2 regions of the Pseudoalteromonas sp. OF5H-5 genome follow, and region 2 is predicted to be linked to the other one. Evidence: riboswitches for the same ligand, from Rfam matches in the RefSeq annotation. Region 2 holds a riboswitch; the other holds the start of a gene.
The links. A riboswitch is a leader RNA that binds a small molecule or an ion and turns the genes downstream of it on or off. The one in region 2 is predicted to bind lysine.
Positions count from the first base shown of each region.

Region 1: another riboswitch for lysine. It lies ahead of dapA (4-hydroxy-tetrahydrodipicolinate synthase); the one in region 2 lies ahead of lysC (lysine-sensitive aspartokinase 3).

Region 1 is NZ_JAKGBF010000015.1:73,177-84,738, forward strand. Features, by position in the region: gene ilvA (threonine ammonia-lyase, biosynthetic) at 1-831, opposite strand, end outside; gene ilvD (dihydroxy-acid dehydratase) at 834-2,690, opposite strand; gene L1271_RS19455 (branched-chain amino acid transaminase) at 2,783-3,706, opposite strand; gene ilvM (acetolactate synthase 2 small subunit) at 3,727-3,969, opposite strand; gene ilvG (acetolactate synthase 2 catalytic subunit) at 3,966-5,627, opposite strand; gene L1271_RS19470 (TraB/GumN family protein) at 6,156-7,031, shown strand; gene L1271_RS19475 (hypothetical protein) at 7,191-7,808, shown strand; gene L1271_RS19480 (response regulator) at 7,794-9,521, opposite strand; lysine riboswitch at 9,664-9,842, shown strand; gene dapA (4-hydroxy-tetrahydrodipicolinate synthase) at 9,958-10,842, shown strand; gene L1271_RS19490 (2,3,4,5-tetrahydropyridine-2,6-dicarboxylate N-succinyltransferase) at 10,853-11,562, shown strand, end outside.
Region 2 is NZ_JAKGBF010000004.1:323,696-335,257, forward strand. Features, by position in the region: gene L1271_RS08220 (glyceraldehyde-3-phosphate dehydrogenase) at 1-1,282, opposite strand, end outside; gene L1271_RS08225 (DUF2989 domain-containing protein) at 1,471-2,271, shown strand; gene L1271_RS08230 (sodium-dependent transporter) at 2,333-3,658, opposite strand; gene L1271_RS08235 (DUF924 family protein) at 3,738-4,268, opposite strand; gene lysC (lysine-sensitive aspartokinase 3) at 4,391-5,737, opposite strand; lysine riboswitch at 5,826-5,996, opposite strand; gene nhaD (sodium:proton antiporter NhaD) at 6,142-7,389, opposite strand; gene L1271_RS08250 (hypothetical protein) at 7,546-8,790, shown strand; gene L1271_RS08255 (condensin complex protein MksE) at 8,795-9,343, shown strand; gene L1271_RS08260 (ATPase) at 9,340-11,562, shown strand, end outside.

The sequences.
Region 1 (11,562 bases), on a different contig from region 2:
GGAAGGCTCTGCAGTTGCTCTCGTCTCCACAAAAATATCTTGAACCGCCGCACAAATTTCATCGGCATTAACCGTCACGACTTCGTCGCAGAACTTTTGTGCTAATCGAAAAGTTTCTGTACCAATAAGCTTTACCGCCACGCCGTCCGCAAAGCCACCGACTCGCTCAAGCTCCACGGGTTCTCCCGCTTCAAGCGCGGCTTTAAGGCATGCACTGTCCTCAGCTTCGACCCCAATAATACGGATATCAGGGCGAAGTGACTTCAAATACACCGCCATTCCCGCAAGCAAACCACCACCTCCTACAGGAATAAATACGACATCTAGTTCATCAAGTTGCTGAATTAACTCTCGCGCCACCGTACCTTGGCCGATGATCACATCTTTATCATCAAACGGCGGGACAAAAACACCACTTTGCGCTGCACAAAGCTCTAGCGCGTACTGCTTTGCCGCATCGAAGTGATGGCCGTGTAAGATCACTTCACCACCGAGCTTACGAACCGCGTTGACCTTGATCTCTGGCGTAGTCACAGGCATTACAATGGTGGCGTGCTGACCTAGATGCGTTGCACTTAGTGCAACCCCTTGAGCATGATTACCCGCAGAAGCGGTATACACCTGCGATCCTTTCGGTAACTGACGTAGCTTGTTATACGCACCACGCAATTTGAAAGAATAGACCGGCTGTTGGTCCTCTCTTTTCAGCCAAATTTGGTTACCAAGCTGGGCTGACATTTGCTCTAATTGATTCACTTGCGTCACCTCAACGAGCGGTGCCACATTCGCCTGAATAATGGCTCTAAAGTAATCAAGCTCTTGGGAAACCATCGCTAGCCTAACTCCTCTAGTTTTTGTAAGTCACGTACCGCGCCTTTGTCGGCACTCGTTGCTAACAGTGCATAGGCTTTTAGTGCGGGACTCACATAACGTTCTCTGTTAACTGGTTTGTACGCTTCTTTACCACGAGCGAGTTGCTTTTCATGGCGCAGCGCCAACTCGGTGTCGTCCAGTTTAACGTCAATACTGCGATTATAGATGTCGATGGCGACAACATCGCCGTTTTCAACCAGCGCCAAATTGCCACCACTGGCAGCTTCTGGAGACGCATGACCAATAGAAAGTCCAGAAGTACCGCCAGAAAAACGACCATCGGTAAGTAAAGCGCAGTCTTTATCTAGCCCCATCGATTTAAGATAGCTAGTTGGATACAGCATTTCTTGCATACCCGGACCACCTTTAGGCCCTTCGTAGCGAATGATCACTACATCACCTTTCTTAACTTGGCCACCCAGTATCCCCTCGACGGCATCGTCTTGAGATTCAAATACTACAGCGGGCCCCGTAAAGCGCAGCATTTCATCGGCCACCCCGGCACTTTTCACGATACAACCATCGGGCGCTAAGTTACCTTTCAATACTGCAAGGCCGCCATCTTGCCTAAAGGCATGCTCAATGGAGCGAATACAGCCACCTTCACGGTCTAAATCCAGCTCGTCCCAGCGATACTCTTGGCTCATAGCTTGGGTAGTGCGGATCCCAGCAGGCCCCGCGCGATAGAAAGTTTGTGCCCGTTCATTATCACTGTCTGCAGCATTCCAACGCGCAATAACTTCACCTAGATTTCCGCCAGCAACGTGCCCCACCGACAAGTCCAATTTATCGCCTCTGGCCAGCTCGTTGAGAATGGCCATAATGCCGCCAGCACGGTGAACGTCTTCAATGTGATACTGTTGTGTTGCCGGAGCAACTTTACACAAAAAGGGTGTGCTACGAGATAAGCGGTCTATGTCATTCATATCAAAATCGACAAAGCCTTCTTGCGCAGCCGCCAATAAATGCAGCACGGTATTGGATGAACCGCCCATCGCGATATCTAATGTCATGGCGTTCATAAATGCGGCTTGGTTAGCAATGTTGCGTGGCAGCACTTGCTCGTTGTCTTTACCATAGTACTCATCACATAAAGCCATGATGCGATTTGCTGCGCCCAAATAAAGCTGTTGGCGGTCTTTGTGTGTCGCTAGTGTCGTACCATTACCAGGTAACGCTAAGCCCAGCGCTTCTAAAAGACAGTTCATGGAGTTGGCAGTAAACATGCCTGAACACGAACCACAAGTAGGACAAGCAGAGCGCTCAACTTGCTCAGAGTCTTCATCACTCACCGTCGGATCTGCGCCTTTTACCATGGCATCGACAAGATCCAATTTTAGATCGATATCCGCTAAACGAGTTTTTCCCGCTTCCATCGGGCCGCCGGAAACAAAGATCACCGGAATATTCAACCGCAGTGCCGCAAGTAGCATACCAGGGGTGATCTTGTCGCAGTTAGAAATACAGACCATAGCATCGGCACAATGAGCGTTAACCATGTACTCTACCGAATCTGCAATTAAGTCTCGAGACGGAAGCGAGTAAAGCATGCCGCCGTGACCCATGGCGATACCATCATCAATAGCAATGGTATTAAATTCGCGAGGTACGCCGCCAGCTTCTGTTATCGCATCAGCCATCAATGCGCTAAGTTGATTGAGGTGAACATGACCCGGAACAAATTGGGTATATGAATTCACGACCGCAACGATCGGTTTATGGAAATCACTGTCCGTCATTCCCGTTGCTCGCCACAATGCACGAGCTCCCGCGCGTTGTCTGCCCTCAGTAGTTGTCTTGCTCCGTAATTTAGCCATGTTTCACCTTTTTCTCGGCTATGCCGAGTTCCTCATTCCCACAATTTACAATGCGCTTTTGTTCGGGCCGTTTGACCCCGATACCAATAAAATTATTCGTTTACGTACTCTAACCAGCCATTTTCGTCATCAGCTTGACCTTTAACCAAAGCGAAATAGGCCTGCTGTAACTCTTCCGTAATTGGACCTCTACCACCATTACCAACCGTAATTTTATCTACGCTGCGAACAGGTACTACTTCCGCTGCGGTACCAACCATAAAGAACTCATCAGCAAGATAAAGCGCTTCGCGAGCGATCGGCTCTTCACGTACTTCATAACCGCGTTTTTTCGCCAAATAGATGATAGTGTCACGCGTAAGACCTGGTAGAATACAAGCTGTGGTAGGCGGGGTGTAAAGCACGCCTTTTTTCACAACAAATAAGTTCTCACCAGCACCTTCGCTCAGATAACCATTAACATCAAGCGCGATCCCTTCAACATAACCATTACGCTTCGCCTCACCTGAAATAAGCTGTGAAGATAAATAGTTACCACCCGCTTTAGCCGCTGTAGGCATGGTGTTTGGTGCAAGGCGGCTCCAAGAAGAAACACACACATCAACACCTTGCGCTAAGCCTTCTTCACCAAGGTACGCACCCCATTCCATCGCAGCGACTGTCATATCTGCACGGTGCGATTTCGGATTTAAACCAAGGCCGACATGACCTAAAAATGCAAATGGACGAAGGTAAGCATTGGTAAAGTCATTTGCACGGATTGTCTCTTTACATGCCGCAATTACTTCCTCTTGGGTAAAAGGAATTTCCATACGGTAGATCTTCGCGGAATCAAAGAGGCGCTGAATATGATCGGTTAAGCGGAAAACAGCTGGACCATTTGGCGTATCGTAAGCACGGATCCCTTCAAAAACTGAGCTGCCATAATGTAAAGCATGACTAAGCACATGGGTGGTCGCTTGAAAATAAGGAACCATTTCACCGTTATGCCAAATTACTTCTGATGTTTGTGTCATTGTTAACTACCTTAATTCTTCTAAATTGCCTGTTTCTGTAGTGTATGCAAGTCAACCGCTTGCACTTCTACTAGCTTACTCAGTTGTGAGGTTAATAAATAGATAGGTTTGTCACTATCTACCGTCATTTTGACGTGGAATAAGTCATCTTGACCTTGTAATTCCAAATTCGTTAAGCGAAATCCGCGATGTCTGGCTACGCGTAAAAAGCGCTCCACTGCGATACTCTGTTGTTTTACTGCAACGGTTAAATGGTGTTTCATGAAAGGCTCTCCGTCATCATTTCATCATTGGCAGCACCAGGTGGAACAAGCGGCCATACGTTTTCTTTATCGTCGATACAAGCATGTAAAATATAGGGCCCTTGCGCATTCACTATGGCGTCAACGGCGTCATCTACTTGGTTTGCATGAGTAATTGTCTGCCCAGGAATACCGAACACGGCAGCCAAAGAGACAAAATCTGGATTGTCTGACAGGTCGGTTTCACTGTAACGACCGTCAAAAAAGAGTTGCTGCCACTGTCTCACCATACCCAGCCTTTGATTGTCTAATATCAATATCTTAACGGGCAGGTTATTACGGCGGATGGTTGCTAACTCTTGAATATTCATCATGATGGAGCCGTCGCCAGATACCGTGATCACCGTGTTGTCTGGACGTGCTATCTGTGCCCCAATTGCAGCAGGTAAGCCAAATCCCATCGTGCCTGCACCGCCACTACTTAAGTGATTGCTTGGATGACTGAATTTCATGTGCTGGGCCACCCACATTTGATGTTGGCCTACATCGCAGCACACTACCGCTGTATTGGGTAGCTTCTGGCTAAGTTGATTTAACAAGTACGGTGCAAATACTTTTTCGCCAGGATAGTCATAACGCCATGCATGTTGACGTTGCAGTGCTTCGATGGTCTCTAGCCATTCGCTATTCGTAACCACACACTCAAGTTGTGGCAATGACTGTTTTAAGTCTGCAATAAGCGAAGCCGCTGCGGGTTTGCGTTTACCCACTTCTGCAGGGTCGATATCTAAATGGATCACCTTTGCCCCTGCAGCAAACTTTGCCAAATTCCCCGTTACACGGTCGTCAAACCGTGCCCCGATACATACCAATAAGTCGCATTGCTGAACCGCCAAATTAGCCGCTTGAGTACCGTGCATACCTAGCATTCCTAAGTCATAATCATAATCCGGCGTTACGCTGCCCAAAGCTTTTAGCGTCGATACGGCCGGCATATGGGTCTTTTCTAAAAATTGCATCAGCTGTGACTGCGCATCAGCGCTTTGCACGCCACCGCCAATGTAGGCAACAGGTCGTTTAGCGTCACATAATAATTGATTGGCTTTTGCTACTTCAGTTTGTGAAACCTTCGGCTGTTCGTCTTGTGGCGCAGCAAAAGGATGAAAAGGTACTTTAGCTAACTGGATATCTTTGGGAATATCGACCAACACCGGACCGGGTCGACCAGACTGCGCTAAGTACATGGCTTCTTGTAATATCTCAGCCAAGTCTTCCGCTCGCTCAACCATGTAGCTGTGCTTAGTACATGACAAAGACATGCCCAGTACATCCACCTCTTGAAAGGCATCCGAACCGATAGCAGCGGTCGGCACTTGCCCAGTGATAGCCAATAGCGGAACTGAATCCATCATGGCATCAGCAAGTGCGGTGATAAGGTTCGTCGCGCCGGGTCCAGAAGTGGCAAAACAAACCCCAAGCTTGCCAGTACTGCGAGCATACCCAACAGCAGCAAAACCAGCACCTTGCTCATGACGAGTCAAATAATGCTTAACTGGCGCGCCATACAAAGCGTCATAAATGGGCATGATGGCACCACCTGGGTAACCAAATACGTGTTTAACGCCTTGCTCTTCTAGCACCTTGATAACAAGTTGTGCGCCGGTTGTTGAATTGCTCATGATCTGCTCTCAGTTGCCTTTTTTATGCTCTAAAACGAAAACGCCCCCCGAACCTTTTGGTGCGGGGGGCGTTTATGCTGATACTTTTCTTACAGCACTAACTAGCCCCCGCGGTAATAATAATCACCACGTTGATAATCACGACTAGTAGAGTTGCTGTTAGTAACATTGCTTGAATTCCGTAAATTTAAACTTGGCAATCATTCAGTGTAAGCACTGTGCTGCCTCTTTTTCTATTAATACCGCGCCTTGCACACTGAAGTCAACACAAAAAACTATGCTATTTAAAATTAAAAACCCGAGTTTAACGCATAAAAAAACCAAAAAAACACAAACTAAAGAATTAAAACAACCACACATTTTAAAATGCGAATTTTCTATTGGTTCAGTTTCGATATAACGAAAAATTTACTTTCCCGATTTGCCCATATGAAATTTTTTCTACCGCCCAAGCGTACTTCATTTTTTAGTGACATTCACATTTCGATATCGCAGACTGACTTTTTAAAACCAACAGGGATCATTACTATGGTTAAAGTATTTTCACCATTGTTATTTATTTATCTTTACTTAAGCCTTTTCAGTAATCTCGCCAACGCAGAAGTTGGCCTGTGGAAAGTAGAAAAGGACAACAAAACGTCGTACTTATTTGGTACCGTCCACGTCGGTGACGAACAAATGCATGGTTTACCAGCCAAGGTAAAAAGCGCCATTGCGAGTAGTGATAGAGTCATGGTTGAAGTGAACTTAGAGGCGCTTTCTCCATTTGCGATCCAACAGCGCTCCATGCCATTTATGCTGTTAAAAAACAACCAAACACTAAAAGATCAGCTCTCTGCAGAAGTCTATCAGAAGCTACAAGACTACTTTTCCAAAAAGCAGATAGATATCGCCTTATTTGAACGCTATGCGCCATGGGCCGTGATGATAACTATGCTACAACTGGAATATCAAAAGCTTGGATTTACCGATACCAATGGCATCGATAAACAAGTAATTGCCTACGCAAACGAAAAGAAGATCCCAATTGGTGAATTTGAAACCTTAGAATATCAACTTGAAATGTTCAGTCAGCTGAGTATTCATAGTGACGCTATGCTCAAGGAAACATTTGCACAGATGTCTGATTTGAACACCTACTTCTTGGATTTAGTTTCCGCATGGCGAAGCGGCGATTTAGAGAAGTTATCACATTACTATCAGGTAAGTTTTTCGGATGATAAATATGGCAAATTAGCCGAGCAATTGATGATCATTGAACGCAATAATAACTGGGTGAAAATGCTTAAAAAGCAGCTCCCCAATGAATCAACGTTTATTGCCGTTGGTGCATTACATCTTGTTGAAAAATATGGTCTTGTTGAGCAGCTTAAAAACAATGGTTATTCAGTCACCCGACTATAACACTCAGCGCTATCTTGCCAAGAGGTAAGCAGTTTACTTTGTAGGCGTGTTAAACAGATACTTCCATTAACACGCCCTAAAAAAATAAAAATCTTTTTAAACCTTTTCATTTTTATGTGCGACTTACCTTTCAAACACTCTCGTTGAAGGTAAAAAATAATGAAAAAGGTAGCGTTAGTTTTAGCATTAAGTGCAGCGGCAATGACTGCACAAGCAGAAGATTCAAAAACCATTACAGCATCATTCCCAAGCAATAGCCTAGCCGAGTTAGAAGTGGATATTGCCGTAGGTAAAATCGACCTACAAACTTACAACGGCGACACCATAGAGGTCGAAATTTTGGTTGAACCGAAAGAGTCAGACAGTTGGTTTGGTAAACCAGATGTGAGTGAGGCCACCCTAAACAGCAACACATCAGGGGATAAATTATCACTTGAGATCAATTCGGATGATTATGAACTATCTTGGCAAGTTAAGGTGCCTGTTAATTTGGCTTTAGATGTTGAGGTTGGTGTTGGCAAAATTGATATTCAAGATCTTAATAACTCTGCTGATTTAGAGGTAGGCGTAGGAAAAATTAAAATTGAGACTACCACCACCGATTTCAAAAAAGTGTCTTTAGATTCAGGTGTTGGTAAAACGGCAATGTCAGGTTTTGGCAACGTAGAAACTTCCGAAAAGAGTATGGTTGGCTCGACAACAGACTATCGTGGTCAAGGCCAGTATTCCATCGATGCAGAAGTCGGAGTTGGAAATATTCGTTTAAGACGAGACTAAGTCTCCACACTTATTCAGTAATAGCGCCACTTTGCTATGCAGCACATCCGGTTGCAACGGCTTATACAAATGAGCCGTTGCGCCAAGTGCGTAGACCTTATCCAGATCCTCCGCATTGGTATTTGCGGTCACGACCAAAATAGGCACAGCTGGATCTAGCTTTCTCAAACGCTCAGTGGCTTCAAAGCCATCCATCACAGGCATATTCAAATCCATTAGCACGATATCAAACTTACCCACCTCATATACTTCAAGGGCACCTTCACCATGTTCGACATGCGTTACCAATTTTGCTATGGGCTGAAGCATTTTTTCAATCACGCGTGCATTTAGTAAATTATCTTCCACCAGTAAAATGCGAGCCGACACCTGCTCCATTGTATGAGCCGGTACCTGTTGATTGTCAATTTCAATAGGGACTCTCAGGATTGCTCTTGTACCGATTGGCTCCCTTGCACTAAAATCTAATCGTCCTCCAAGCGCTGAGGTGAGTAATTGGCAACGCTTCAGCCCTAACTGCGTGCCTTGAAAATGCTCGCTATGCACAGCTTCTCGTAACTGCTGATAGTCGAACCCAGGCCCAGTATCTTCAACGACAAATTCTAAATATGGTGTATCTTCATCTATAACCAAATCCGCAAATACTTGAATGCTGCCACGCTCAGTAAATTTAATTGCATTATTAACCAATTCACTGATCAACCAACCAACACGCTTACAATCACAATAACAAGTCACATCTAACTCATTACTCAATGCCAAATTAAAAGCGAGAGATTTCTTGTGTGCGGTTAGTTGAAAGGCGATACAAGCTGACTTTATTACTTCTCGCAATGCGACTTGATGACGCTCAATAACCACTTCTTGCTCGGAAAGGTTATTAAAGTCTTGAACCGAATAGAGTAATACATCCAATTGATTTGCTGCGCTTTTCACATGCTGTAATTGCTGCGTGTCTTTGCTCCTCAGATATTCATCTAAATACCCCTGAATGGCCTGCAATGGTGTTCTTAGCTCGTGACTAACGCGTGCTAAAAATCGTGATTTTGAGTGTAATGCATCGTCAGCAAGCTTTCTTGCCGCCTCTAATTTATCGAGTGCTTCAGCAATTTCTCGCGCCATTGGGCGAAATACAAGTTTCGCTTCTATAAACAGTAGCAACAGTCCAAGTAGCCAGATTAACAATTCTATTTTCCTCACCATCTCTGTTTTACTTCGCGCATGCTGCTCGAATAGTGAAACGGCATCATTCAGGTTTGGGAGTATATGCTGAGACGCAGTAAAGATTTGCTCCATTAATTGAGGAGTGGATTGCTGTAACCGAGACCTTGATAAAGTGACAAAAGTAGTACTTTGCAAATCCAACTGCACCGGCCCTTGGTAGTAAAGCGCTGTAAGCGCCTCATTCAGATAAATAGCCTCTCCACTACTTTCTGTTTTAGTTAAAAACTCATGATTACTTTCAAACTTATCAATGGCTTGACGCAGCGCTTCACTATCTCGTTGATTGTCTTGCGCACTATATAGCGCGATACGTTGGGACAACATCCGCTGCATACCCGCAATATTAATTACGTGTGCATCTAGGCTCTGCTGATACAGTAGATATTGCATAACCCCCATCGCCATCGACAACAATATAGCCATAGCTAGTAACGCCCCGATATAGCGATTTTTAACTTTACTTATTAACGACATATTTTTGTTTTTCATCTCATAGCATTGTCTCAGCGGCAATGTTAAGTGTAGTTAACAATCGTATTATTTACAGTCTGATGCTTGACACCTAGACGGCCAAAATGTTTCAATGCGCGTTCACCCTATTTAGATAGTTTGATGCCACGGCGTCAAATTGAGGGCTGGAAGAGGTGCGTTATTCAGGTAACTAAGTGAAGGAGAGCAAACTCCGTTGCAGCTTAGTGAGGGGAATATACGCCGAGAAATTGAGTTATTGTTTGCTAATACTCATTTCGGGCGACTGGGCTGAATCCCAGCGACTGTCACCAACATACTTGGTGGAGAGCTTCTGGTCTTAGAAAAATAAGGCCATTGGCTGCCTTATCCTTTTTAAGTCCATTGCTCTTCGAATTTTAACAGTTCGAAGTTTGGACACCCTCCTAACTCCGAACATGATTTAAGTTCGGTAGAGATGAAATCACAATTCAACTTATCTGACTATCCGTTGTGGACGGCCTTAGTAACGCCTTTTGATGCTGAAAATCAGGTTGATTTTAACGCATTAACGACGCTTGTACGCGATCAAGAGCAAGCTCGTAACGGTATTCTTTTACTAGGCAGTACCGGCGAAGGCCTTGCGCTTACCCAACAAGAACAGCAACAAATCGTTGAGTTTGTTTGCCAGCTCGCCCCAAGCGTACCACTTATGGTTGCCGTTGGCGGCAGTGATCTTGAGCAGCAAACACAATGGGTGCGCTTTTGTAATTCGCAGCCCATTCATGCGCTCTTACTTGGCTCACCAATCTACGCAAAGCCCGGCAAAGTTGGTCTGGCACATTGGTTTAGTACGCTACTCGATGAGAGCCATAACCCTTGCATGCTCTACAATGTACCTGGTCGCAGTGCCGTTGCTATCGCCCCTGACCTACTCGGCGAACTAGCTTGCCACCCTAATCTGTGGGCACTAAAAGAAGCCAGTGGTGATATTGCCACCTTTGAAGCATTTCGTCAGGCAGCACCTGATGTCGCCATCTATAGCGGCGACGATGGCCTTATGCCCTACTTTGCACAAGCAGGTGCAACGGGTCTGGTGTCTGTTGCGGCAAATGCATGGCCGCAGCAAACCGCAGAATTTGTAAGGCGCTCGTTAAGCGGCACCTCTCCTAATTTATTTACCACCTGGTCAGAAGCTGCAAATAGCTTATTTGCAGTGGCAAATCCCATTCCAGTCAAAGTGTTAATGCACTTGCAAGGTAAGCTCACAAGTCCAAACTTGCGCCCGCCACTGACACATTTGGAACTCACCCATACCGATGCGATCACTCGCGCGAACGAAACGATTTTATCTTGGAATTAAGGCAGTAAACATGAGCTGGTTAACCCTACTAAACGATTTAGAAAATGGCACAGTACGTGCAGCAACACAGGATGAGCAAGGCCATTGGCATGCTAACGTAGAAGTAAAACAAGGGATCCTTGAGGCATTTAGAAATGGCGTAAATACGGAATTCCCAGGTGGTTTTGTTGATAAGGATAACTTAGCACCACGCGGATTTGCTGCCCAAGATGGTGTTCGTATGGTTCCAGGCGGAAGCAGTGTAAGACGTGGCGCTTACGTCGCAGCGGGCACAATCATTATGCCACCGGCTTATGTCAACATTGGTGCCTATATTGATTCAGGTACTATGGTAGATAGTCATGCGTTGGTTGGTTCTTGCGCGCAAATTGGTAAAAATGTGCACCTTAGCGCAGCGGTGCAAGTGGGTGGTGTATTAGAACCAGTTGGAGCAAGCCCTGTTGTTGTTGAAGACGATGCCTTTATTGGTGCAGGCTGTGTATTGGTTGAAGGGGTTGTTGTTAAACGCGGTGCCGTATTAGCACCGGGTGTGCGCCTTTCAGCAAGTATTCCTGTCTATGACTGCGTGAACGAGCACTTGCTTGACAAAGGTGAAGCCATCCCTGAAAACGCGATAGTGATCCCAGGCTCTCGTCCAGCCTCAACTGAGTGGGCACGCGAGCAGGGATTAAGTATGTCATGCGCACTTATCGTAAAATACCGTGATGAACAAAGTGATGC
Region 2 (11,562 bases):
CAAGGTCAGTAGACACGATTTCTGTTGATGCAGTGTAGTCAATCTGGTCACGTAGTTCAGAGTAAAGTGAGGACTCACGAAGGAATTCATTTAGCTCTTCAGCAGTTGTTTCTTTACCTAGGTTTAGGTTAAGAATTGCCATTGATACGTTTGGTGTTGGTACACGAATTGCGTTACCAGTTAGTTTACCAGCAAGCTCTGGAAGTGCTTTAGCAACCGCTTTCGCAGCACCAGTTGAAGTAATAACCATGTTCAATGCTGCACTACGACCACGACGCTCAGCTTTGTGGTAGTTGTCGATCAAGTTTTGGTCATTGGTGTAAGAGTGAACCGTTTCAACGTGACCATTCTTAATACCAAACTTGTCGTTAAGTGCTTTTAATACCGGTGTGATTGCGTTAGTTGTACAGCTTGCTGCAGACACAATCTTGTCTTCAGACTGAATGTCTGAGTTGTTAACACCATAAACGATGTTTTTGATGTCACCTTTAGCTGGCGCTGTAAGTAACACTTTAGACGCACCGATTGACTTAAGGTGCTTACCTAAGCCATCTTCGTCTTTCCACACACCTGTGTTATCTACGATAAGCGCGTTTTCAATACCGTATTTTGTGTAATCCACTTCTTCAGGTGAGTTTGCGTAGATAATCTGAATGTAGTTACCATTTGCTTTAATCGCACCTTTTTCATGGTCTACTGTGATTGAACCATTGAAAGGACCATGAATTGAGTCACGGCGCAATAAGCTTGCACGTTTCTCGAGATCACCATCGCGGCCACCGCGAACAACAATTGCACGAAGGCGTAAATCAGCGTGAGAGCCGCCACGTTCGATAAGTAGGCGTGCTAATAAACGGCCAATGCGACCAAAACCATAAAGAACGACGTCACGAGGTTCTGGACGTGCACCTTGGTTTAATAATTCTGCAAGTTCTGCATTTAAAAACTCTTCGATTGAGCGGCCTTCACCTGCATTTTTATAAATGTAGGCATAAGCTAGCTTACCAAGGTCAACACGACCTGGTGCTAATTCCATTTTGCTGATCACTTCTAAGAATGGAAAGCTTTCACGAAGACGTAGTTTACGCTCTTCAAAGCGTGCTACTGTTTTGTGTGCTTTGATAACATCAATGGTGCTTGCGCTCACAAGAGGACGACCGTATACAGAGATTTCAACGCCTTTGTTACGGTATAGACGACCGATTAGGGGTTGCATGCTTTCTGCATAATCTTGACGCTCTTGCCAGCTGTTTTGATATTCTTGCTCGTGAGATAAGGTCATTTTTTCTGCCTAATAAACAATTTTCTTTGAACGGATAGCCCGAATGGGCACGGCTATTCTAATTTAAACTGCCGTGATTCTCCACTGTTACCGAACAATTCATTGCGTTAAACTAGTAAACTATTAGCTCTACCCTGTTTATTCGGGCGTAACCCCCTATAATTATAAAAAATCATTGAGGTCAAACTATGGCGTTTAAAAAGTCGCTAGTCTTTGCAGCGTTACTACTTGCTGGTTGCGACGACACCCTAACTTTGAACCAAGTGTGTAGCGAAACGCCTGGTTTTTGTGAAGACTTAAATAAAGACAGTCACTGTAAAGACGAACGTGCGTCGCTAATTTACGCGCGCTACCACGAATACAAGTCTCCAACGGACGAAAACAAATATGACTTGTTGCAAAATTTAGAAAGCTACAACCAATGTGTTTCTCGCGCCGCCAAAATTGAGCACATCAAGTTAAAAGAAAAAACCACTTCACGAGTGGAAGGTCATCTCACCGCACTAAAAGAAATGACGCGTATTTACAATGAAACAAAAGGCAGTAACCACCCAGGCCTGCTCTATTATCATTGGTCTCGTAACAGTGATCGCACAGCAATGAACAAGCTACTGAATATGCAAGACGACCCTAGGGTCCAAAACGATCCCGAAATTCAGCTTTTCCTCGCAGAGTTTTATGCCAAAGTAGATGACGATAAAACCGTTGATATTCTCTACCGCGTATTAGAGCTGAATAAAAGAGGTCATACCCCTAACCCAGAAGTCTATTCATCTTTAGTCAGTATTTTCTACAAACACGAAAAGTATAAGCACGCATATACTTTTGCCCGAGTGGCCCAGCTTTCTGGGGTTGAAGATATTGATATTATTCCAGTAACAAACCAACTGGCTTCAATGGGCAAAGATTTAGCCAACTTAGATTCATTGGCGCAACGAACTTACGAGAGCATTCAAGCTGGGGAGTTTGTTTCCCCACGAGATTTTTGAGCTTAGTTATAAAAATCAAAACGGGAAGCCAATGCTTCCCGTTTTTGAGAATAAATGATCACTATTTTGCCAGTGCTACGTTAATAAACACTGCGGTCATCAAGACTGGACAAACAAATCTAACATACTGAGCAAACCAGTAATGTGCACCACGAGATTCTAAGTGAAGCTGATTACCACGCTTCCAAACCCAGCCAACAGTAATAAAGTAGAACAACCCCATCAATGGTAGCTGATATTGCGTGAATAGACTGATCACCAATTCGAACAACCAATCAAAGTTTAGAATAATCGTGCTCGATGCTAATAAGATAACTAACGTAACCAACCAAGTCGCTTGTTTACGTTGAAAGCCATGGTTTTCAACCAAGAAAGATACCGGAATTTCTGTTGAAGAAATGGTAGACGTTACCGACGCAATAGACATAAGCACAAAGAAAGTCAGGCTAACTAATAATCCCATTTCACCCATATTGGCAAATAGCTCGGGTAAAATGGCAAAAATCAACCGGCCTTCACCGATTAATTTGCCGTCTTGAAATACTTGAACACCATTTTGCTGCGCAACGAATATTGCAGGGATAATAAGTAAACCGGCCAAAAATGCGACACTGGTGTCTAGCATTGCAACACTAAACGTCAGCTTAGGTAGATTTTCATTCGGTTTTAAGTACGAGCCATAAATCATCATGCAGCCCACACCCAACGACAACGAAAAGAATGCCTGCCCCATCGCCGCAATGATCAAGTCAGGATCGCTAATTTTTGAAAAGTCCGGAACTAAATACGTTCTAAACCCTTCTGCTGCACCGTCTAATGTCGCCATATAGCCAATAAGGCAAAGCAGTAATACCAGTAACAACGGCATAAGTCTGCGTGACCAAGCTTCTATGCCTGATTTTACGCCTTTAAGAATAATGCTCGCAGTCAAAATTAACATTAGTGGCGTAAAGATAAAGTTTCTCAGCATCGAATCACCGCTAAGAAACTGATGTGCAGCATCTAGTTCAGCCATTTGCGCAAGAGGATCAAGTGCATGAGACAGCATCCACCCAGCCACGATGGAGTAAAAGCTGAGCATCACAATAGCACCAGCAAGGCCGATATACCCCGCCGCGGCTCCTATTTTCGGATTACCTTCACGCCAGGCTGTCTTAAGTGCTTTAACTGGGTTTGCTTGTGCCTGATGGCCTAAGTACAATTCTGTGTAAAGTGCAGGTAATGCGAGTAAGAAAATTACCGCAAAATAAACCAGTAAAAATGCACCGCCACCGTGGTTTGCGGCTTGTGTGGGAAATCCCCAAATATTACCAAGTCCAACAGCCGCACCAGCTGCTGCTAACACAAAGCCAAGTCGGCTTTGAAATCCATCGCGCGTATGAGCCATGTCTGTAATCAATCATTATTTTTGTAGACGGCCGATTATACGTACTTCCGCTAAAAATGCGAGAGGTTCGAGCCGTGCCTCAGAAACTCGAGTTGGGCGTCTCTAGAAAGTCCATTTCTTCTTCTGTTGAATCGCGATTGAGTATTTCATTTCGATGGGGATAACGGCCAAATCTATCGATAATTTTTTTATGCGCGACTTCAAAATCATAATTGGGCAGGTCGCGAAAATAATGATCTGCGGCACGATGGATGATGCGACTTTCGCTATGCATCATAGGTAGATATAAAAACATCAATTCAGTATCGTTGAGCTGGCGGTGGTAGCCCTTTTCGATGGCGTGTTGGGTGAGGCTTAGCGCCAATGCGTCACTGGCAAACGCCTCTGGAGTGTCTCTGAATATATTGCGTGAAAACTGATCTAAGATAATGATTTCGCACAGCGCGCCAAGTGGCGTTGCTCTCCAGCTCGAAAGCTCACCTTGGTGCGCCATTTGGTGCAAAATACCGAAGCGATTTTTTATGATGCGATCAAAGTCCGCAGACTTCTTCCACCAATCTGATTCAGTGCATTCAACAAACCAGAATTCGTAGACGTCTTTATAATTCATGATGGCACTCCTAGGGAAAAACAAACTTGATGGTCAGCAGACCCTAACCGTTATAAACAAAGTGCCATCCATTACTCAATAATGCAACTTTTTTATTAGTTCCTAAAAAACAATAAATTCACTTACGCAACCTCTAGTAATTTAGCATGAATTGACTGCACGACCTGATCTGACTCCTGCTGCTCAACTAAAAAGCACAGATTGTGCTTGCTCGCACCATGGCATATCAATCGAATATTAAACTCTGACAACACATCCATCAGGTTAAGTTGGCACTTCTTCAACTGGATCTCAGAACCTATCATGGCCACCAAAGTAAGATTATTTTCAACGGTCACATGACAAAACTCGCTAAGTTCATCCAAACAAGCTTGTTCTAGCTCTGGTCGAGAAGCATTCGGCGCATTATCCAGCGTAAGCGCAACACTAATTTCCGAAGTCGTTACCAAGTCAACTGATATATTGTAATTGCTTAAAATGGTGAAGATACGAGCCAAAAAGCCGCTAGCAAGAAGCATTTCAGGGCTCTTTAACGTCAATAGTATTTGGTTTTTGCGTTGTGTCACTGCGCGAATGCCTGCTTGCGCCGTTTTCTCTTTTTCAATCCAAGTGCCACCCGCTTGCGGATCACGGCTTGAACCAACAAATACTGAAATACCTTTACGACTCGCTGGCAATATCGTTGCGGGATGTAACACCTTAGCACCAAATGTCGCCATTTCTGCCGCTTCATCAAAACTCAAACGAGGAATAGGTCTAGCCTTTACACACAAACGCGGATCGGTACTGAAAATACCAACGACATCGGTCCAAATATGCACACTTGACGCGTCAATTGCCTCTGCTAACAATGCAGCACTATAGTCAGAACCGCCACGACCAAGCGTAGTCGTCTGGCCGTATTGGTCACTACCAATAAACCCTTGCGTCACCTGCACTGTGTCGCCAAGTAGCGCGACCAAATTGGTTTGCGCAGCTTCACGCGTAGCTGCAATATTCGGATTCGCTTTACCAAATTGATTATCTGTTTTAAGCACTTTACGCACATCAAAGCGCGACGCCTGAACCTGGTTATTACGTAGTATTTGGGTAAACAAATAAGAAGAAAAACGTTCGCCAAAGCTCAACATTTCATCGCATTGCTGTCTGCTAAGTGCAGGTAAACTCGCAAGGCTTTCAAATTCACTGAAAGTTTGCTTGTAACCCTCAGCAAGATCAGCATCCAAAGACACTTGGTCGATAATCGCTTGCTGTATGTTTTCAACCGCTGCAACAACCGCTTTGCGCCCGGCCTCATCTTCCTTTTGTTGGGTTAGCGTTACAAGGTGATTGGTTACGCCAGCACACGCACTCACAACGACCACTCGAACATTTGGGTTGTCACGAACAATGTGAGCACAACGAGACATAGCCTCAAAGTCAGCGACACTGGTACCGCCAAATTTGGCTACAACATACTGCGAATTCATTTTCTCTCCTCTCGACTGTTGGCACAGTCAAATTTTATAAGGAGAACTCGGCATGGGATTTCTAAAAAGACGAACGCTTGAAATGACCTTTGCCAGAAGCTCTCCACCAATACGGTGACAGTTCCGAGGATTCAGCCTCGTAAACCGAAGAATCGTTGCGACGAGCAACTTTTCTCCTCGGCGAATACTTCCCTCACTAGTGGTCATTGGTCTCGTCACCTCACACTAACTACCTAAGCATCGCGCCTCTTCTGTTTATTTTGCCTTTGTTAATCTGAATAAAAGCAAAATAAAAGCCCGCAATAAATGCGGGCGATGTGAGAAAATTATCTTTTAGCCGTCTAGGTGTCAAGTTATTTATGAAAAACTTATCCCAAAGCGCTAAAAAATTAAATCCATTGGTCTTAAATAAGCTGACCCGCGAAATACGCGCCACTATATCCAATGGTATATGCGATAAGCAGGTAGATACTCATTTTAAGATAGCTTGAGAAGGTTAACGCTTTAACCTTACTCATTGCAATGATCCCCGCTGCAGAACCAATGATAAGCATAGAGCCACCAACCCCAGTCGCATAAGTAAAGGTTAGCCATTGCGCTGGAGTCATCGTAATATCTGCTTTTAATAACGCCGCCGTCAATGGCACGTTATCTACCGCCGCACTCATTAAACCGACCAAGTAGTTTGCGTATTCCGGTGCAAGATGCAGATATAAATCGGTAAACTTAGACAGTACACCGACCTCTTTCAACGCGCCAACTAATAACAGCACACCCACAAAGAACAACAAGGTGTCGTATTCAATTTCACGGATATAGTCGATGATTTTCTTATTAACGTCTTTCTTGCGCATCAAGAATTGCGCCATTAAGAACATCAAAGACAAGCCAAATAAGAAAGTTAGCATCGGCGGTACATGGTATTGCACGCTTAAGAATAACGTAGCAAAAATGGTTGATAAGAAGATGAGCGCAATGGTGATATCGGTCTTTTCAATTCTGCGTAATTCTACCTTTTCAAAGGTAATTTTTTCATTCATACCAATAGAAAGCATGGCTGCTAACACAAATACACTCAACATCGACGGAATGATCAGCAATAAAAGGTCTGGGATCGTGACTTTATCGGCCAAAAATATCATCAAGGTGGTTACATCACCGGTGATCAATGATACCCCACCGGAGTTAACACTGAAGATAATTAACGTCGCATATTTTATTAACTTTTTCGGGTCAAGTTTCAAAGACATGACCACAGCTAATGAAATAAGCGTCGCAGTAATATTATCCGAGATGGATGAAAATATGAATGCAAAAGCACCGACCAAAAACATTAGCTTGCGTTCGCTAATATGGGTTGGCATGATCCGGTGAACAATATTTTGGATAAACCCTTTTGAGTTCAAGTAGGCGACAAACGTCATGGCAGCCATTAAAAACAGCCAAAGCGTCGCGATTTCCAAAATGTTATGGTCTAGCTCAATTTGTACAATTTCTGGGCTTTGACCATGAATTGGAGAGATAAAGGCGATAATCCAACATAAAGTACCAAAAAAAAGCGTTGTTTTGGCCTTGTTTACGTGAATAATATCTTCTATAACGATGAGTATAAAAGCGATGGCGATCAGGGTTAGAATAATGGGCGTGACCATAATGCGTAAACAACCTGTAATTAAATGTAACAAGGGGTGGGTTCGATTTCGGGGCGGATTCTAGCACCATCGCAGGCCCCATGCCACGTACAATAAACATTTTGTGACAAATTGATGAAGTGGTGATGAAACTTCTCTACTACACACTGGAAAGTTATGATCCCAGCAAAAAAATTATTAAATACGATAAATGAACACTGGAGCGTACTCGAGCTACTTTTTAAACGATTTAAGCTCGCAGATTTCAGTCTAAAAGATGTACAAAACATCCTAAAGCAGAAAAATCCTAGCTGGTCGAGTGAACGGATATATAAAGAAACCAATCGATTACTCCAACAAGAAATTATTATTCCTTTAGCTAAATCTTCACAGTTAGAAATCAACCGTGCAATCGCTGACTTCGCCAGCTTTCTCTTACAAGAAGAAAGCCTCGGTTTAGCGGAAGAGATCACGGTGCTGGTAAAAGACTTAGAAAGATTAGGTAATCGCATCGCACAAGCCGGTGAAGAGGCTGACTACTCTGAGCTACGCCGCTTTAGCCGCATTATGGACGAACGCGTTCGTAAAATTGTTAAGCTGTTCGAGCATAACGAAAGCGCTATCATGAACTTGGTTGAACAAGCAAAGTCTGACACCTCAACGCTGTCTCTTGGCATGAGGTATAAAGCCGTATTAGAAGCGTTTGACGAATATATCGAACCTATGTTGGAAATGGTCGATATTCATGGCCCTTTCCAACGCTGCTTCGATCAGATAGAGCTTCAGGTCAGTGAGCAAATTGACGAGATTGAACAATTAGGCCGTGGTGCTGCAGACAAACGCATGCTGGAGCAGCTCAGAACACGCATTTTAGATATGCACCTCATTGGTAGAGAAAGTTTAAGCCGCAGTGCCGATCTCCTCATGCCGTTACGTGAAGAGCTACGCCGCAATACACTCATTACGCGGCAAGCCTCTAAAGTCCTTGGACAAATTAGAAAGCGCGGTGTTGACCGTTTACTCTCACCAGTTCAACCAGAATTTGTGTCAGACATTCAACGTTTTAACCTTGGGCAAAAGCGTCACATGGTCGCATATATGGCAAGTCTAGTTGAATTTGAGCATGAAGAATATCAGCTGCCCGATCACGACGATGTGCCAGCTTATCAAAGCCCTAACATTCCAGATTACAACTCGGTAAAAACGAGATTTCAACAAACCGGTAAAAAGCGCCAGGCACTATTGGGCTTTTTAAGCGATAGCTACCCTGATCTTGAAGCAGACGAAATGCTGTTCCTTTATCAAAAACTGATCAACGAATCTGACTTGGCACTTAGCCAAGAGCAACAAAAGAGTAAGATCACTATCGCATCGCATACCTTCTCTTTATATCCATTTAGTGCCAAAGCAAAACAAGATTAGCATTATGACGACAATTAACTTAGACATGCTCAATGAACTCCAAGCCATTAATAAAAAACTGGTGAGCGGGTATCATATCAGTGAGCAAGACACAACCCTTTGGCAAGAGTTAGATCAGCAAATTGATAGCTATCAAGCGCTATTTTCAGCCTTAGGCCATGATTTACAGCACGATGCCCGTGGTTTTTATTATTTGGCAAGCGATGAAAGCACGCCAAATATGGGGAAAATTTCCCGTGCGATTGCCCTAACCATTTATATTTTGATTGAGCACTATGCCAACCAAGGTAAAGATCCGCTTCGCGTACTATTTGATGAAAGCTGCGATTTAGAGCTAATGCAAACCATAGTACAGCTCAATAAGCATCTTTTTGACCAGTTGGGGATTTTTTCGGGCTCAGATCTCAGAAAAGACGTGTTTTTACGTATGGTGAGATTGGGTCTAGCCCGTGAGGTTGAGCAAGGCTTTATGCTACTTGCACCGATTTATCGCTACATTGACGCGCTAATGGAAGTAAACGAAGAACAATATGATATTGAGGACGAGCTATGAGCGAGCAGTTGTACGGCCTAAGTAAACTCGCATTATTAAATACCGCCGGATACGCTAAGTGTGTCATTCCTCTGGATAAAAGTGCGTCTATCTGCGCCCCGAATAACACCGGTAAAAGCTCGGTGATCAATGCGCTACAGTTTCCACTTATCAACGATTTAAGACTGACTGAATGGGATGGCCACGATTTAGAAGAAACGCGTAAGTTCTACTTCTCTTCTGATCAATCCTATATTTTGCTTGAAGCCAACCTCCCCCACGGCGATGTGGTCATTGGTGTTGCGGGACTGGGTAAAATCGCCGGTTACGCGCATCAGTTTTTTTGCTATCAAGGCAAACTGAATCTTGATGATTACACCCAGGGTAAAAGTATCATCAAGTACACCAAGCTATTTAATCACTTACAGGAAAAACAACTTAAGCCTGTAGAGCTAAAAGCACAAGAACTTAATGCCCTGCTCACAGGTGGCGCTACACCATTTGATGGCGATATCAACCTGAAGATGATCCCACTGAATAATGTCCAAGATGCGCCTGTATATAAAGAAATATTCCGTCGTATTTTGAATCTGCACAAACTCGGTGCACAAGACGTAAAGCGCTTTATGCTCAAGGTGTTCGAACGCCATATGTCGAACTCGAAAGTCGATTTTTATGAAGTCTGGCGTCGCGCTTTTGATAAGGTTAACCGTGCGCGTCGTGAACTAAATGCGCTGGAGTCAATGCAAGAGCCAATTTCAGCCCTTGAGAAAATGCTTGAAAATGAGGCGGTATTAAAAGGTAAACTGGCGGCTTACGCACCGAAACTCGATTTAGCTTTGGTTGAATATGATAACTATCACAACGAGCAAATTGCAGAGCTGGCAACACAGCTAGAAGACATAGAAGCTGAAAAGCGCGAATTTGAGTCTAAGCAGCAGCTGTACGTCCAACAGTCTCGAGATATCGAGCGTAAACAAACCCAAATAGAACAATGGTTTACTGATTTCCACGCGTTAAAACGTGAATTTGAACTAACGAATCATGCAACGCTTAAAACCAATTTAACTCTGTTGAAAAAGGAATATGAGCAGCTTTCCTTCTCTATTAATAGTGCACAGGGGCAAAGTCTCCATACCCTTGATTTCCGCATCAACGAAACGCAAAAGCAGATTAAGAGTTTAAAACTGCAACTCAAGAACCTTGAGTTCAACCTGTTTACTCGTATGCGTGAAGATCTTTCTTTAAAAGAAGTGGAAGAGATCTCACGGATCTTGAATCCGGATTTGTTATCGTTTTCAACCACCTCTCAAGGTGAAATTGATATCACCGACGAAGATGCCTTTGGCGCATTTTTGGAGTCGCTATCTAAGTCAGTTCAAGGTGGTGAGCTTAAAGTACCTGGTGCTAACGTTAAGTTGAAAAAACTGAGTCCAGTACAAATGCAAAGCGGTGAGAACAAAGCCCAACTGCAAGCACAGCTGGAGTCACTACAACAGTCGCTTAACGACTTAAAGCAGCAGCGTGAAGTCGCCGCAAACGTCGCTGAAAAACAAAAAGAACGTGATGCTCTATATGATGAACTAATGGCTACCGAAGCGGCCATGAAACGCTTTGAGCAATATCAAACCATGTTGCAATCCGTCGATGCTCAGCAAGCACTAAAAGAGCAGCTAGAGATGGAACGTGAGCAAGTTGATGAATATTTACATGATATTCAGCGTAATGCCGGTTCGATTTCAGATCGCCGCTCTATCATTAAAAGCAAGCAAGACTTATTGGTACGCCAAGCCGACCGCTTAAAACAAGTAAAGTCAGAACGTATCGATCACACACTAGACCTATACTCGGGTAAACTGGCACCGTACGAAATCGAAATTAATCTTGATTTTGATAACCTGTCTGAAGTGACCCACCAGTTTAATAAAGACTGTAATGAGCTTAGAAACTTAGACGTTAATGTGCGTAATACCTACTTGCATATCTACAATGCTGGGATCACTAAGTTTGAAAACGAGTCAGACGTTACTATTAAGTATCAAAAGCTGATCAGCGCGTATCACAATCTCTATAACGAACGAGATGCCGTCGATAAACAAGCACGAGTGGCGCTCACTGAAGTGGCCGCAACCATTAAAGGACTGCGTCAAGACTTAGACCGCTTACGCCGAGAGATGAACAGCTTTAACAAAGGCATAAGCCAGCATCGGATCTCTAACTTGCAAGCGTTTAAGATTAAT